One region of the Halomonas sp. 707D4 genome, then DNA from elsewhere that is predicted to be linked to it. Evidence: predicted binding sites of a transcription regulator. Region 1 holds the regulator's gene; the other holds the start of a gene.

Evidence for each region. The regulator PhoB, encoded in region 1, activates phosphate uptake and scavenging genes when phosphate is short. The targets are predictions, from matches to a motif close to TGTCATANNNNTGTCANA.
Region 2: a site for PhoB is predicted at 5,128-5,145, ahead of phnD (phosphate/phosphite/phosphonate ABC transporter substrate-binding protein). Genes of this name have one in related genera too.

Annotation. Positions count from the first base shown of each region.
Region 1 is NZ_JAMZBD010000049.1:2,471-10,187, forward strand. It holds gene BIS11_RS03720 (zinc-binding dehydrogenase) at 4-1,065, opposite strand; gene BIS11_RS03725 (hypothetical protein) at 1,086-1,442, opposite strand; gene BIS11_RS03730 (HU family DNA-binding protein) at 1,442-1,801, opposite strand; gene BIS11_RS03735 (FAD-dependent oxidoreductase) at 1,808-2,998, opposite strand; gene BIS11_RS03740 (chorismate lyase) at 3,092-3,655, shown strand; gene ubiA (4-hydroxybenzoate octaprenyltransferase) at 3,689-4,579, shown strand; gene phoB (phosphate regulon transcriptional regulator PhoB) at 4,672-5,361, shown strand; gene phoR (phosphate regulon sensor histidine kinase PhoR) at 5,365-6,669, shown strand; gene BIS11_RS03760 (hypothetical protein) at 6,959-7,288, shown strand; gene cysZ (sulfate transporter CysZ) at 7,533-7,717, opposite strand, start outside.
Region 2 is NZ_JAMZBD010000002.1:3,703-11,419, reverse strand. It holds gene BIS11_RS00145 (amino acid ABC transporter substrate-binding protein) at 1-68, shown strand, start outside; gene BIS11_RS00140 (amino acid ABC transporter substrate-binding protein) at 322-1,347, shown strand; gene BIS11_RS00135 (amino acid ABC transporter permease) at 1,446-2,636, shown strand; gene BIS11_RS00130 (amino acid ABC transporter permease) at 2,656-3,756, shown strand; gene BIS11_RS00125 (amino acid ABC transporter ATP-binding protein) at 3,818-4,546, shown strand; gene BIS11_RS00120 (histidine phosphatase family protein) at 4,543-5,079, opposite strand; gene phnD (phosphate/phosphite/phosphonate ABC transporter substrate-binding protein) at 5,284-6,276, shown strand; gene phnC (phosphonate ABC transporter ATP-binding protein) at 6,332-7,129, shown strand; gene phnE (phosphonate ABC transporter, permease protein PhnE) at 7,116-7,717, shown strand, end outside.

The DNA.
Region 1 (7,717 bases):
ATGTCACTCCATCAGCACCACCCGCTTGCCGAGGTTGTCGCCTTCGAGTACGCCGATGAGCGCTGCGGCGACGCTATCGAGTCCGCCGGTCATGATGTCCAGCCGCCAGTCGAGCGTGCGCTTCATTACCTGTGGCGCCATGAAGCGCTGAAACGTCTCCCAGTGCTTGAGGTAGTGCGGTACCACGAACGGCGTGACCTTAACGCGATTCGCCGCAAGCGTTGCGATGTTTGCTGGTCCTTGGCGTGGATTCGTCGACTGGTATTGGCTCACCAGCCCGCACAGAACGATCCGCCCATGGCGGCGCATCGCCTCGATCGTCGCATGAAACGCCGCTCCACCCACGTTTTCGAAGCCGAGCGTCACGCCCTCCGTCGCGGCATCCAGAAGCTGGGCGGCGTAGTCGGGGTGGCGGTGATCGAGTACCGTATCGAACCCCAGGCGGGCAAGCCAAGCGCGTTTGTCCGGACGTCCGGCAGTGACGATCACCCGCGCGCCCCGACGTCTGGCGAGCTGAGCGGCAAGCGACCCCACCGCGCCGGCGGCGGCGTTGACCAGCACGGTGTCGTCGGGCATGGGTGCACCGAGATGTTCCATGCCTACCCAGGCGGTGAACCCCGTCATGCCCAGTGGGTGCAGGTAGGCGAGCGGGTCGATTCCGGAAGAAACCCTGATCAGCCCGCTCGCCTCGCTTGCCACGAGTTCCTGCATGGGCAGATGTCCTACGACAAGATCACCCGGCGTGAAACCCACCTCACGACTGTGCAGCACCTCGGCCAACGCCCACCCCGAAAGCGCGCTTGTTGCCTGCCAGCGTTCGATGTAACCGTAGCCCTCGGCATGCATGCGGGTGCGCATGTAGGGGTCGACACTGATGTAGCGTGGGCGCAGGAGCAAACGTGGGCTGAGGGGCAATGATACGGGACGCGATTCGATATGGCGGGGCAAAAGTGGGCCATCGGGGCGGGCGCTAAGCCTTAAACCGCGCGTGGTGAGCGTGTTGTCGGTCATGCTGGGCACTCGAAAACCGCGCGAAGCGAAGGTGCTGTCGAAACGGCCCGCCATCGAAGGCGAGCCGCAAGGTGCTACAGATGCTTCAACAGCTTCTGCAGCTTGGTCATGTCGCTGGAGTCGCCGACCAGGCGGACATCGCCTTCCATCATGCCGTGCAGGAAGGCTTGCTGGGTCGGTTTCTTGAGTATCTTGAGCGCGGCGTCCTGATCGCGAAAGCGCAGCTCCAGATCCAGGTCGATGGGCAGGCCTTTGCCGGTGTCGATGCCTTGCGGCGACATCCGGTAGTAGCGGGCAGTGCCGAGGTCTTCCGTGGCAATGCCCCAGTTCAAGCCGCGCATGCGCTCGAGCTGCTCCTTGAAGCGCGGCTTGCGACGCAGGGCGCGCTTGAGCATCAGCCCGAGCAGCCATAGCGTCAGGCGAAGTTTCATCAGGAAACGGCGTCCTTGAGCGCCTTGCCGGGCTTGAACGCGACGTTCTTGCTGGCCGGAATGTTCAGCGGCGCGCCGGTCTGCGGGTTCTTGCCGGTACGGGCGGCGCGTTCGCGCACGGTGAAGGTGCCGAAGCCGATCAGGGCCACGTCTTCGCCCTTGGCGACGCTGTTGGTGATCTCGTCGAGAATGACGTTGAGAACCTGGCCAGCCTTGTCCTTGGAAAGGTCGGCGCTCTCAGCAATCGCGGCGGCGAGTTCAGGTTTGCGCATGGTGAAATCTCCCTGATGAAAAAAAGCATAACGCTTGAGTGTTGTTGGACCCTGAGGGTCGGAACGTTCTGGCCTTGCCGTGAACAGCGAGCATCAGCCTAGCAGCGCAGGCACTGCTCTGGAAAGCTCCACTTTCCGTCTGACGCAGGCGCCTGTCAACGCAAAGCCGACCAAACGACCGTCTTTATCTTCGCCGAGGGCGCACAGCGCATCGCCTTCGCCCTCGAGGCGCCAGCGCGCAACCGGCGCGACCGGCGGGTAGGCCACCACCGGCAGCAGTGGCGTTTTCACCACCACCGGCCAGGCGCCGAGGGCCACCGGCGTCGGCTGGCCGCCGAGCGTGGCGGCCAGCGCCTGGATACTGGCCTGAAGCGGCTGGACGTACATGGCGTTGACGCCATCGATGCAGGCGACATCGCCCAGAGCGTAGACATGCGGGTGCGAGGTGCGCAGGGTGCGATCCACGTGGATGCCGCTCTCGTCGGCCGAAAGCCCCGCCGCCTGGGCGAGCTCAACGCGCGGGGCGAGGCCGGTGGCCAGCAGGACCGCGTCCACCGTGTGCGATGCGCCGTCGTCGAGCGTCAGGGCAAGGGCGTCGTGGTCGTCGCGCTGAATGGCGTCCACTCGGCGGCCCAGGGCCAGGGTGATGCCGCCGGCCGCGAAGGCGCTGCCCAGCGCCTCGCCCAGAGGTTCAGGCAGAAGGCGCGGCAGCGGCGTCGACTCGGGGGCGATCAGCGTGACGGCGTGGCCGCCGGCGCACAGGTCGTCGGCGAACTCGCAGCCCACCAGGCCCGCGCCGATCACCGCGACGCGCGCCGGGCCCTTGGCCAGCGCAGCGCGAAAGCGGCGGTAGTCGTCGAGATCGTTGACGGTGAAAAAGCGCTCGGCAATCGGTTCCGGGATGCTCATCGCGCGGCGTGGCGCGGCCCCGGTGGCCAGCACGAGGTCCTTGAAGTACAGGGTGCTTCCATCATCGAGGTCGAGGCGCTGCTGCTCGGTGTCCAGCGCGACGACCCGGGTGTTCGCCCGCACGGTGGCCTCGAGCTCCCCGGCCAGTGCTTCGGCGTCTTGCCTGACCAGCGCCTCGGGGGCGAGGCGCTTGGCGAAGCCGGTGGAAAGCAGTGGCTTGGTGTAGTCGTCTGCGCTGTCGGCGCTCACCAGGGTGATCGAGCGGGTATCGCCCTGGCGGCGCAGCGCGCGGGCCAGGCCGATGCCGGCCATGCCGGTGCCGACGATGATCATGTCCACCGTCGTCGCGCGGCGGTCGTCAGAGGAGGGGGCCATACCATCACCCGGGTAGTTGTCTGCGTTTCGAGAAAAGCGAATCCAGCCGTCATGTTACACTAGCCGACAAGACTTCACCGCCTTGGAGACCGTGTGACGCCCTCTACCTTGCAGGCTCGTTCCTTCCTTCGCTGGCAGCCGGTGGCCGCGCTGCGCCCGGCCATGAGTGCCCCCTGGTGGCAGTGGGTCGCCTCGCTGGATTCACTGACCGCGCGGCTGGTGGCGGCCGGGGGCTCGCGCCCGTTCCGGGTGCGCCTGCTGTACCAGGGGGTGGGGGTTCCTCGGCGCGACGAGGCGCGGGCGCTGGGGCTTGCACCGCGCCGACTCGCCTGGCTGCGCGAGGTGGCGCTGTGCGTGGACGAGCGGCCCTGGGTCGTGGCGCGCTCGGTGGCGGCGCTCACGGATCTCCAGGGCCAGCACCTGGAGCGGCTGGGCGAGCGTTCGCTGGGCAGTTGGCTGTTTCGCCAGCCGGACCTGGTGCGCGGGCCGATGTTCGCCACCGCCCAGACGCCGGCCTTCGTCTCTCGGCTGTGCGCGCCGGACGCCACGGGCCTGTGGGCGCGCCGCTCGGTTCTGTCCCACGGCGGGCTTTCGCTGCTGGTGCAAGAAGGGTTTTTATCCACCATGGCGGATGATCTCGGCCTGGCGACGCGCTAGGCTTGAACCGCGTTTTGTCTTGACGAGGTAAGCATGGACCGTTCTCTGCTGCGCCCGACCGGGTGGTCCCGGGCGGCTGATTTCATCACCCTGATGCGCCTGGACCGGCCCATCGGCACCTGGCTTCTGATGTGGCCGACCCTCTGGGCGCTGTGGGTCGCCGCCGAGGGCGTGCCGGGACGCGGGCTGCTCTTGATCTTCGTCGCCGGGGTCTATGCCATGCGTGCGGCGGGCTGCGTGGTCAACGACTACGCCGACCGCCATTTCGATGGCCACGTCAAGCGCACCAGGCACCGGCCGCTGGCGACCGGGCGAATCAGCGAAACCGAAGCCAAGGGGCTGTTCATCGTGCTGGTGGCGGTGTCGTTCATCCTGGTGCTGTTGACCAACGCCTTCACCGTGATGCTTTCGGTGGGCGGGCTTTTGCTTGCCGCCGCCTACCCGTTCATGAAGCGCTACACCCACTTCCCCCAGGTGGTGCTGGGGGCGGCGTTCTCCTGGGCGATTCCCATGGCCTTCGGCGCCACGCTCGGCCATGTACCGCTGGAGGCGTGGGTGCTGTTTCTGGCCAACGTGTTGTGGACCGTCGCCTACGACACCCAGTACGCCATGGTCGACCGCGACGATGACCTTAAGATCGGCATCAAGTCCACCGCCGTATTGTTCGGCGATGCCGACCGGCTCATCATCGGGCTGTTGCAGCTGGCCACGCTCGCGCTCCTGGCCTGGGTCGGCGTTCGCGTGGGACTGGGCGGCTTCTTCTGGCTGGGGCTCGCGGCGATGGCCGCTACCTTCGTGCATCAGCAGCGCTTGATCGTCCACCGCGAGCGTGACGCCTGTTTCCAGGCGTTTCTGAACAACCATTGGTCGGGGCTTGTGCTCTTTGCCGGGCTCGCCTTGAGCTATTGGCCGGTGGCGGGCTAATGTAACGCTTGTCATAAAAATGTCACCTGGCCATGGTGTGATTGTCATCGCTATGTCATCGACCCCCTTCGCCGGAACCCCGAGGCCCGCCCATGACCGCCAAGACCGTTTTGATCGTCGACGATGAGGCGCCGATTCGCGAGATGATCGCCGTGGCGCTGGAAATGGCGGACTACCGCGTGCTGGAAGCGGACAACGCCCAGGATGCCCACGCCCTGGTGGTCGATCACCAGCCGGATCTTCTGCTGCTCGACTGGATGATGCCCGGCACCAGCGGCATCGAGCTTGCCCGTCGTCTCAAGCGTGAAGAGGCGACCGCAGAGCTGCCCATCATCATGCTCACCGCCAAGGGCGAGGAGGACAACAAGATCCAGGGCCTGGAAGCCGGTGCCGACGACTACATCACCAAGCCCTTCTCGCCGCGCGAGCTGGTGGCACGGCTGAAGGCCGTGCTGCGCCGTACCACGCCGCGCGGCATGGAAGATCCGGTCGAGATCAACGGCCTCTTGCTCGACCCGGTGAGTCACCGGGTGAGTGCTCATGGCAAGGCGCTCGAGATGGGGCCGACCGAGTATCGTCTTCTGCAGTTCTTCATGACCCACCAGGAGCGCGCCTACACGCGCAGCCAGCTGCTCGATCAGGTATGGGGCGGCAACGTCTACGTGGAGGAGCGCACCGTCGACGTGCATATCCGCCGGCTGCGCAAGGCGCTGGGCGAGGCGCACCAGAACCTGATCCAGACGGTACGCGGCACGGGGTATCGCTTCTCCGCCCGGGTGTAACGCATGCACCTGTGGAGCCGGGAGCTTTGGCGCATCGCGTGGCTGGGCACGCTCGGCGTCGTGCTGGGCTGGCTCTTCGGCGCCCCGGGCTTCGGACTCGCCCTCGGTTTGGCGGCGTGCCTTTTCCACCACTTGCGTCAGCTGCGCGCGCTCTACCAGTGGCTCACTCTCGAGCCCAGCGAAGAGCCGCCCGCCGCCAAGGGGCTATGGGGCGACCTGCTCGATCGCCTGTACCGCTACCAGAAAAGCCAGCGCATCACCCAGGGGCGCCTGCGGGCCATGCTTGCACGCATTCAGGAGTCTTCCGAGGCGATGCGCGACAGCGTGGTGATGCTCGACCGCCACGGTGATCTCGAGTGGTGGAACAGCGCCGCCACCGAGATGCTCGGACTGCAGACCGCTCATGACCGGGGCCAGCACATCACCAACCTGCTGCGCGACCCGGGGTTCGTGCGCTACTTCGCCTCACGGGAGTACGGCGAGCCCTTGACGTTGACCTCGCCCATCGACGAGCGGCGCATTCTCCAGTACCAGATCACGCTCTACGGCGACGACGAACGCCTGCTGATGGCGCGGGACATCACCCGCCTGCACCGCCTCGAACAAATGCGCCAGGACTTCGTCGCCAACGTCTCTCACGAGCTGCGCACGCCCCTGACGGTGCTGTCGGGGTATCTCGAAACCTACGGTGACCTGAGCGATCAGTTGCCGCCGCGCCTCGGGCGGGGCATCCTGCAGATGCAGGCGCAGACCCGGCGGATGGAGAACCTGGTCAACGATCTGCTGCTGCTTTCCCGATTGGAGATCGACCAGGGCGGGAAGGACCATCACCCCCTGGCGCTGACGCCGCTTCTCGACAGCATCTGCCAGGACGCCCGCGCGCTCTCCGCCCAGCAACACGAGACGCCCCAGCGCATCGAACTCGACCTTGAAGGCGATCTTCGCCTGATGGGAAGCGAGCAGGAGTTGCGCAGCGCCATTTCCAACCTGGCCTTCAACGCCGTGCGCTATACGCCCGCTGGCAGTCACATCGTCCTGCGGAGTGGCGTGCTGCCGACCGGCGAGGCGTATGTCGAGGTCCAGGATGACGGTCACGGCATCGACCCCATTCACATCCCCCGCCTCACCGAGCGCTTCTATCGCGTGGACAAGGGCCGCAGTACCGCCACCGGTGGAACCGGGCTCGGACTTGCCATCGTCAAGCACGTTCTGCTGCGCCACGACGCCCGGCTTGTGATCGACTCGCTTCCCGAGCAGGGGGCGCGCTTTCGCTGCGTCTTTCCTGCGACCCGCCTGCATTCGACCTGATATCGCTTCAGCATTGCGGTGTGTCGAGTTGGCAATGCGTACGGGTCAAACTGTGCGCATGTGTCATTTATAGCCACCTGATATCGCAAATCTGACCCAGGGCAATACTTTTTGTACAACTTGTGTATTAATTTAAATATTTGATTTTAAATATATATTTATTTTTTTGTAAATATTGGCACGAGCGCTGCAAAGGTTTTAGCAAGAAAGAAACCGCAGGAAGTGGTATGCCGCAAGGCAATCTTTCTTGAACGAGCGGTAACCACAGCGATCTAGGAGGTGGAATATGATGTCCAAGGAACTACTCAAGAAAGCTGGCATTCTAGGCGTTTCATTTGGTCTGCTGGCAAGCCCGCTTGCCTTTGCCGACACGACTGATCATCCGTCCATCGATGAGAATCAGGACAGCATGGTCGAGCAGGACGGCACTCAAGACCAAGGCGTCAACATGAACACCAATGACAGTGCGAACTATACTCAGGAAGAGTTGACCACTGATCATCACACCCAGGGACCGAACTCCGAGACCATCGGTGAGCCGGATTCCATGGGAACCACGGCGGGAGCCGGTACCGAGACTTCACCGGAAGAAGTCGTCGAGAAAAATTCCGATTCGTGATTAACGTTTAGTTGCAATTTTGCAACAAAGTATTACGCTTAAGGAATGAGCATTATAAGGGACAAGGATGTCCTACTGCATGGATGCTCAGCGATTCAAGGATTGGATCTAGCGACGATCAAGAACGTGAGTCAGGGTAAATTCCAAGGTTGGAGTCCCGCAAAAGGATAGGAAGCTTTCGTTACGTATCGCACGCACCGAGCAAGATGAAGACCCCGCACAAGCGGGGTCTAGTTTTTTGTGCCTATCGGTTTTTTCGATCCGTGGACGCGGGCAGGCGCTTCAGGTCTCGGTAGTGCGCCTCCCACATCAATACCGCTCCCGCTACCGCGCCTGGCAGCAAGAAAAGATTGGCCAGTGGTATCCAGGTGATCAGCGTGACCAGTCCCCCGTAGCTCAGGCTCGGCCACCAGCGATTGGCCAGCCGCC
Region 2 (7,717 bases), on a different contig from region 1:
ATATCGGCCGCGGGCTGAACGCGCTATGGCGCGACGGCGGGTTGCACTACGCCCCCCCGATTCGTTGACCGCTACGCACTAGCCGACTGTTTTTGCTGGCCGAATGAGTAATCTTTCTTCGGCCAGCGCACCAAAAGGGTGCTCTCGCTAGACGATCCCGCCCCTTTTTACAGCACAACTTTGGTCCCAACGTCGGCCCTTTAGCGTTGAAAAGCGCTGAATGAGTCGTCATGCCGCTTCTGGCATCTTCCTTGCTAGCGTTATGGGTGACATGCGCTGACATGTACAACGATACGTATAAAACGAGGAAGGGAAACAACCATGCTTAACAAAAAACACGTGGTACTGCTGGCCTCCGCCGGCGCCATCACCCTATCCGGTGTGGCGAGCGTTCAGGCGGATACGCTGGAAGAGACGCGCTCACGAGGCGCCGTACAGTGTGGAGTGAGCGATGGTCTGCCGGGCTTCTCCGCGCCGGACGACAGCGGCGAGTGGCAGGGTCTCGACGTCGACGTGTGCCGGGCGGTGGCGGCGGCGGTGCTGGGGGATGCCGACGCGGTGAACTACGTCTCGCTCAACGCCGTGGAGCGCTTCACGGCGCTGCAGTCCGGCGAGATCGACGTCCTTTCTCGTAACACCACCTGGACCACCACCCGCGATACCACCCTCGGTCTCAACTTCACCGGCGTGACCTTCTACGACGGCATCGGCTTCATGGTCAACCGCGACCTGGGCATCGGCGGCGCCGACGAGCTCGACGGCGCGGCGATCTGCATCCAGTCCGGCACCACCACCGAGCTCAACGTGGCGGACTACTTCCGTGCCAACGACATGGCCTTCGACCCGATCGTGTTCGACACCTCCGAGCAGACCGTGGGCGGTTTCCAGGCCGGGCGTTGCGACGTGCTGACCTCGGACACCTCTCAGCTGGCCGCGCTGCGCATCCAGCTCGACGATCCGGAAAGCGCCATGATCCTGCCGGAGATCATTTCCAAGGAGCCCCTGGGACCGGTCGTGCGTCAAGGCGACGACAACTGGCTCAACATCGTCAAGTGGTCGCTGTTCGCCATGCTCAATGCCGAGGAGTACGGCATCACCTCGGAAAACGTCGACGACATGATGGACAGCGAGAACCCGGACGTGGCGCGCATCCTCGGCCAGGACGGCAACTACGGTGAAGGCATGGGGCTGGAAGCGGACTGGGCCTACAACATCGTGAGCCAGGTCGGCAACTACGGTGAGAGCTTCGAGCGCAACGTGGGCATGGACTCGCCGCTTCAGATCGAGCGCGGCGTCAACGCGCTGTGGAACCAGGGCGGCTTCCACTACGCGCCGCCGATTCGCTAAGCGTCTCCTAGGCCCCCGGCCCGGCGCCCCGACAACAACTCACAAACGGGGCGGCGGGCCCTTCGATCGATTCTGCCGTATCAGCGGAGACGCTTTTCATGTCCGTAAGACCCAACGCTCGTCCGATGGGCCACAAGCCCCCGTTCTGGCGAGACCGCGCCAAGCGCGCCCTCATCTTCCAGGTGCTGGTGATCGCGGCGGTGGCCGCCTTTCTGCTCTACATCGTGGGCAACACCCAGCAGAACCTGGCCTCCCGTGGCATCACCACGGGCTTCGGCTTTCTCGACAACACCGCAGGCTTCGGCATCGTCCAGAGCCTGATCGACTACTCGTCGCAGAGCACCTACGGGCGCACCTTCTTCGTGGGGCTGCTCAACACGCTGCTGGTGGGCGGGCTCGGCGTACTCGCCGCCACGCTCATCGGTTTCATCGTCGGCATTGCAAGGCTCTCGCCCAACTGGCTGATCGCCAAGCTGGCCGCCGCCTATATCGAGACCTTTCGCAACATCCCGCTGCTTCTGCAGATATTCTTCTGGTACTTCGCCGTGCTGCGCACGCTGCCCGGGGCCCGGGACAGCCTCTCCTTCGGTGAAGTGTTTTTCTTGAACGTGCGCGGGCTCTACCTGCCGGAGCCCCTGTTCGAATCCGGCTTCGGCCTGATTCCGCTGGCCTTCGGGGTGGCGATCGTTGCGAGCATCGCGCTGATCGTCTGGAACAAGCGCCGCCACGAGGCCACCGGCAAACGCCTGCCGGCCTACTGGCTGTCGTTTGCGCTGATCGTTGGCCTTCCGCTTCTTGTGCTGCTGGCCTCGGGGGTACCGATCACCTGGGACGTGCCCGAGCTCAGAGGCTTCAACTTCCGCGGCGGCGTGACGGTGATTCCGGAGTTTCTGGCGCTGTGGCTCGCGCTTTCGATCTACACCGCCTCCTTCATCGCCGAGATCGTGCGCTCGGGCATCCAGGCGATCTCCCACGGCCAGACCGAGGCCGCCCAGGCCTTGAGCCTGCCGCGCAACCTGATCCTGCGCCTGGTGGTCATTCCCCAGGCCATGCGCGTGATCATTCCGCCACTGACCAGCCAGTACCTGAACCTGATCAAGAACTCGTCGCTGGCGACGGCCATCGGCTACCCGGATCTCGTGTCGGTGTTCGCCGGTACCACGCTGAACCAGACCGGCCAGGCCATCGAGGTCATCGCCATGACCATGGCGGTCTATCTGAGTATCAGCCTTACGGTCTCCATGTTCATGAACTGGTTCAACGCCCGCGTGGCGCTGGTCGAACGCTAGGCAAGGGTGGAAACAAACCATGATCCATAATCGCACCATGATCGACCCGCGCCCGGCCCCGAGAAACACCCTCGGCCCCGTGGCGTGGCTGCGCACCCGCCTCTTCAACGGTCCCATCAACACGCTGTTCACGCTGATCGGCCTGTACGTGCTCTACCTGCTGGTGGTACCCACGGTGCAGTGGGCGTTCATCGACGCCGACTGGGTGGGCACCACCCGGGACGACTGCTCCCGGGAGGGCGCCTGCTGGGTGTTCATCAACGCGCGCTTCACCCAGTTCATCTATGGCCTCTACCCGCGCTCGGAGATCTGGCGGGCCAACATCGTCTTCGCAGGCTTCTTCGCGCTGATCGCCTGGCTCGCCATTCCGCGCCTGCCCCTGAAGCGCTGGGTAGCGGCCTTCGCGCTGCTGGTCTTCCCGGTGATCGCCTTCGTGCTGCTGCACGGCGGCTACTTCGATCTGCCCCGGGTACCCACCCACCGCTGGGGCGGGCTGATGCTCACGCTGCTGCTGGCCACCGTCGGCATGGTGGGGGCCCTGCCCATCGGCATCGTGCTGGCGCTGGGCCGGCGCTCGAACATGCCCATCGTCAAGAGCTTCTCGGTGGTGTTCATCGAGTTCTGGCGCGGGGTGCCCTTGATCACGGTACTGTTCATGGCCTCGGTCATGCTGCCGCTGTTTCTACCCACGGGCATCACCGTGGATCGGCTGGTGCGGGCGCTGATCGGCATCACGCTGTTCCAGAGCGCCTACATGGCCGAGGTGATTCGCGGCGGGCTGCAGGCGATTCCCAAGGGCCAGGAGGAGGCCGCCGCGGCGCTGGGCATGACCTACTGGAAGCGCATGGGGCTGATCGTCATGCCCCAGGCGCTGAAGATGATGATTCCCGGCATCGTGAATACCTTCATTTCGCTGTTCAAGGACACCACGCTTGTGATGATCATCGGGCTCTTCGATCTTCTCGGCATCGTCCAGGCCGCGCTTTCCGACTCCCGCTGGCTGGGTTTCTCGCTGGAAGGCTACGTGTTCGCCGCGTTCATGTTCTGGATCTTCTGTTTCAGCATGTCGCGCTACAGCCAGTATCTCGAACGCCGCCTCAACACCGGCCACAAGCGCTAACGCCGCTACTTGATTCAAGGATAACCTCATGAGCGAAGCAGCTTTGAAACCCCAGGACCTGATGGTCGAGATGCGCGGCGTCAACAAGTGGTACGGCGACTTCCACGTGCTGCGCGACATTCACCTCGAAGTGAAGCGCGGCGAGCGCATCGTGATCTGCGGGCCTTCGGGCTCGGGCAAGTCGACCATGATTCGCTGCATCAACCACCTGGAAGAGCATCAGCAGGGCGATATCGTCGTGGGCGGCGTACCGCTCACCCAGGACGTCAAGCGCATCGAGCAGGTGCGCCGCAGCGTCGGCATGGTGTTCCAGCACTTCAACCTGTTTCCGCACCTGTCGGTGCTGGAGAACTGCTGCATCGCGCCGATGTGGGTGCAGAAGAAACCGCGCCGCGAAGCCGAGGCCCAGGCGATGAAGTACCTGGAACGGGTGCGCATCGCCGAGCAGGCCAGGAAGTACCCGGGCCAGCTCTCCGGCGGCCAGCAGCAGCGCGTGGCCATCGCCCGCTCGCTATGCATGCATCCGGACGTGATGCTGTTCGACGAGCCCACCTCGGCGCTCGACCCGGAAATGATCAAGGAAGTGCTGGACGTCATGATCGAGCTCGCCAACGAAGGCATGACGATGCTCTGCGTGACCCACGAGATGGGCTTCGCCAAGACCGTGGCGGACCGGGTGATCTTCATGGATCAGGGCCAGATCATCGAGGAGAACGCGCCGGAGCCGTTCTTCAACGACCCGCAGTCCGAGCGCACCCGGCTCTTTTTGAGCCAGATCCTCGGCCACTAGCCCCACTCGGTGATGCTGGCAGGCAAAAGCGCCGGCTGCTCGCGATGCCTCGTGAGCGGCCGGTCGGCAAGCGCAGTGAGCAGTATCTGCAGCGGGTCGCCGTGGCTCACCACCAGAATCACCTCTCCCGTGTAGCGCTGCTCCAGCGCCTCGATCGCCTCGCGCATGCGCGCCGCCACCCGACTCACGGGTTCGACCCCGCCGGTGTCGTGCTCGGCACTGGCGGCGTCCTGCTCCCAGACCGTCGGATAGGCGCTGTCGGCGCCCCCCTCGAACTCACCGAATCCCCGTTCGCGCAGGCGAGTATCCGCTGCCATGGCAAGGCCGAAGGCCTCGGCCACGCGCCGGGCGGTGTGGGTAGTGCGCAAGAAATCCGAATGGATCACCTTCGTGGGCCTGGGCCAGGTCCAGTGCGCGATCCTGTCATTGAGCTGGCGCTGGCCGGTGTCGGAAAGCCCGAAAGCCTCGAGCCCGCGCTCCGGTGAGCTTATGATCAGCCCGCGTTCGTTGGCCTGACTATGGCCGTGACGCATGAGCAGATAGCGATTGCGCCAATGGTATAAGGAGCCCTGTAAAGTGCTTGACATAAGTTTGTCACAAACCCTACGTTGAAGAAGTGTCGTTTTCGAAAAACAAACATTTTATGCGCAGTAGCGAAACTCACGCCGCTTACATTGCCATACGACGCTCAAAACTGCGCATGACTTCATAAAAATAACCCCACAATCGAGGTTCACATGGCTACCTTCACTGCTTCCAAGCGCGCCTACAAGCGTTCGCTGCTGGCGGGCGCGGTTCTGCCCCTGGCATTGTTGTCCACCCATGCCTTCGCCGAGTGCGAGCGTGGCGATCTGGATGCCCTCTACTGCGATGAAAACGGTGACCTAGTCGCCGACCGGCCGACGGACGAGTCCAAATGGCTCGACCCGGACACGCTGATCTTCGCCTATACCCCGGTGGAAGATCCTGCCATCTATACCGACATCTGGCAGCCCTTCATCGACCACCTCTCCGAAGTGACCGGGCGCGACGTGCGCTTTTTCGCCGTCCAGTCCAACGCCGCCCAGGTCGAAGCGATGCGCAGCGGCCGGCTGCACATCGCCGGGTTCTCGACGGGCCCCACCCCCTTCGCCGTGAACCTGGCCGGGGCCGTGCCCTTCGCGCTTATGGGCTCCGACGACGGCCAGTTCGGCTATACGCTGCAGATCTTCACCCACGCCGATTCCGATATCCAGGACCTGGAGGATCTCAAGGGCAAGCGCGTGGCTCACACCTCGCCCACCTCCAACTCCGGCAACCTGGCGCCCCGGGCGCTGTTGCCCGAACTCGGCATCACCCCGGACGAGGATTACGAGGTCGTCTACTCCGGCAGCCATGACCAGTCGATGCTGGGCGTGGTCGCTCGCGACTACGACGCCGCGCCGGTGGCCTCGGAGGTGGTGGATCGCATGGCCGCGCGCGGGCTCTACGATACCGATGACGTACGCATGATCTACGAGTCCGACCGTTTCCCCACCACCTCCTACAACTACGCCTACAACCTGCATCCGGATCTGGTCGAGAAGATCGAAGAGGCGTTCTTCAGCTTCGATTTCGCCGGCACCGAGCTTGGCGAGGAGTTCGAGGGCGTCGAGAAATTCATTCCGATCAATTACAAGGACAACTGGCAGGTCATCCGTACCATCCAGGCCGCCAACGGCGTGAGCTATACCCAGGAAAACCTGGAGTGACCCCGGTCGCACCGCTCACGCGGTGCGACACTCTTTCGCGAACGAGTACGATGACATGCTAGTAATCAAGGATCTGGTCAAGCAGTACGGCCATGGCGAAGCGGTGCTCAAGGGTCTGAACCTGAGCGTCGAAGGCAACACCGTGGTCTCGATCGTGGGGGCCTCCGGGGCGGGCAAGAGCACCATGCTTCGCTGCATCAACCGGCTGGTGGAGCCCACTTCCGGCTCGATCACCCTCAACGGTACCGAGCTCGTCAACCTCAAAGGAGGTGAGCTCCGGCGTGCCCGCCGCAAGATCGGCATGGTGTTCCAGGGATTCAACCTGCTCGACCGGCTCACGGTCATGGAGAACGTGCTGGCCGGCAGGCTCGGCTACGTGAACCTGTTCCAGGCCATTTCCCGGCGCTACCCTCAAGCGGACATCGACCGCGCTTTCCATCTGATGGAGCGGGTCGGCATCGCCCACTACGCCAACAAGCGCGCCGACGAGCTCTCCGGCGGCGAACGCCAGCGGGTGGGAGTGGTGCGCGCACTAATGCAGGACCCGGAGGTGCTGCTGGCGGACGAGCCCACCGCCTCGCTCGACCCGCGCACTTCCGAGCAGATCATGATGCTGCTTCAAAGCCTGGCGGCGGAGCTGTCGCTGCCGGTGCTGATCAACATCCACAACGTCGCCCAGGCGAAGACCTATACCGAGCGCGTCGTCGGTCTGCGTCACGGCAAGATGATCTTCGACGGCGCGCCTTCGGACTTCAACAAGGAAGCCTTGGAAGCGATCTACGGCGGTATCGAAGCGCCGGACGAGGAGCTTGCGCCACCGCCGCCGAAGGAGGCCTCCCATGGCGTCTCCTGACACCGCGCCGGTCCGGCACTGGAAAAAGCCTCCGTTCATCGCCAACCCGCTGCTGCGCTACGGCCTTCTGATCCTGGCCGCGGCGTACCTGATCTGGGCCTTCGGCTCGCTGCCGTTCAACTGGGCGCGAATCAGCGAGGGCCTGCCCCGGGCGGCGCGCATCTTCAGCGGCGGCTTCCCGCCGAACTTCGACCGCTACGGGCTCTTGCTCACCGGGTTCAAGGAGAGCTTCCAGATCGCCATTCTGGCAACGCTTCTGGGGGTGCTGCTGTCGATCCCCTTCGCGGTGATGGCGGCGCGCAACATCGCGCCGATGCCCCTCTACCTGGTGGGCCGCGCGATCATCATCGTCTCGCGAAGCTTTCACCCGGTCATCGTGGCGATCCTGTTCGTCGCTGCCGTGGGCTTTGGCCCGCTGGCGGGCATCCTGACCCTGACGCTCTACTCGATCGGCTTCGTCGGCAAGCTTCTGGCCGAGGAGATCGAGGAGATCGACTGGGGTCAGGTGGAGGCCATGCGCGCGGCGGGGGCGGGGTATCTGGCGACCCTCTTCTACGCGGTGTTCCCGCAGATCCTGCCGCGCCAGGT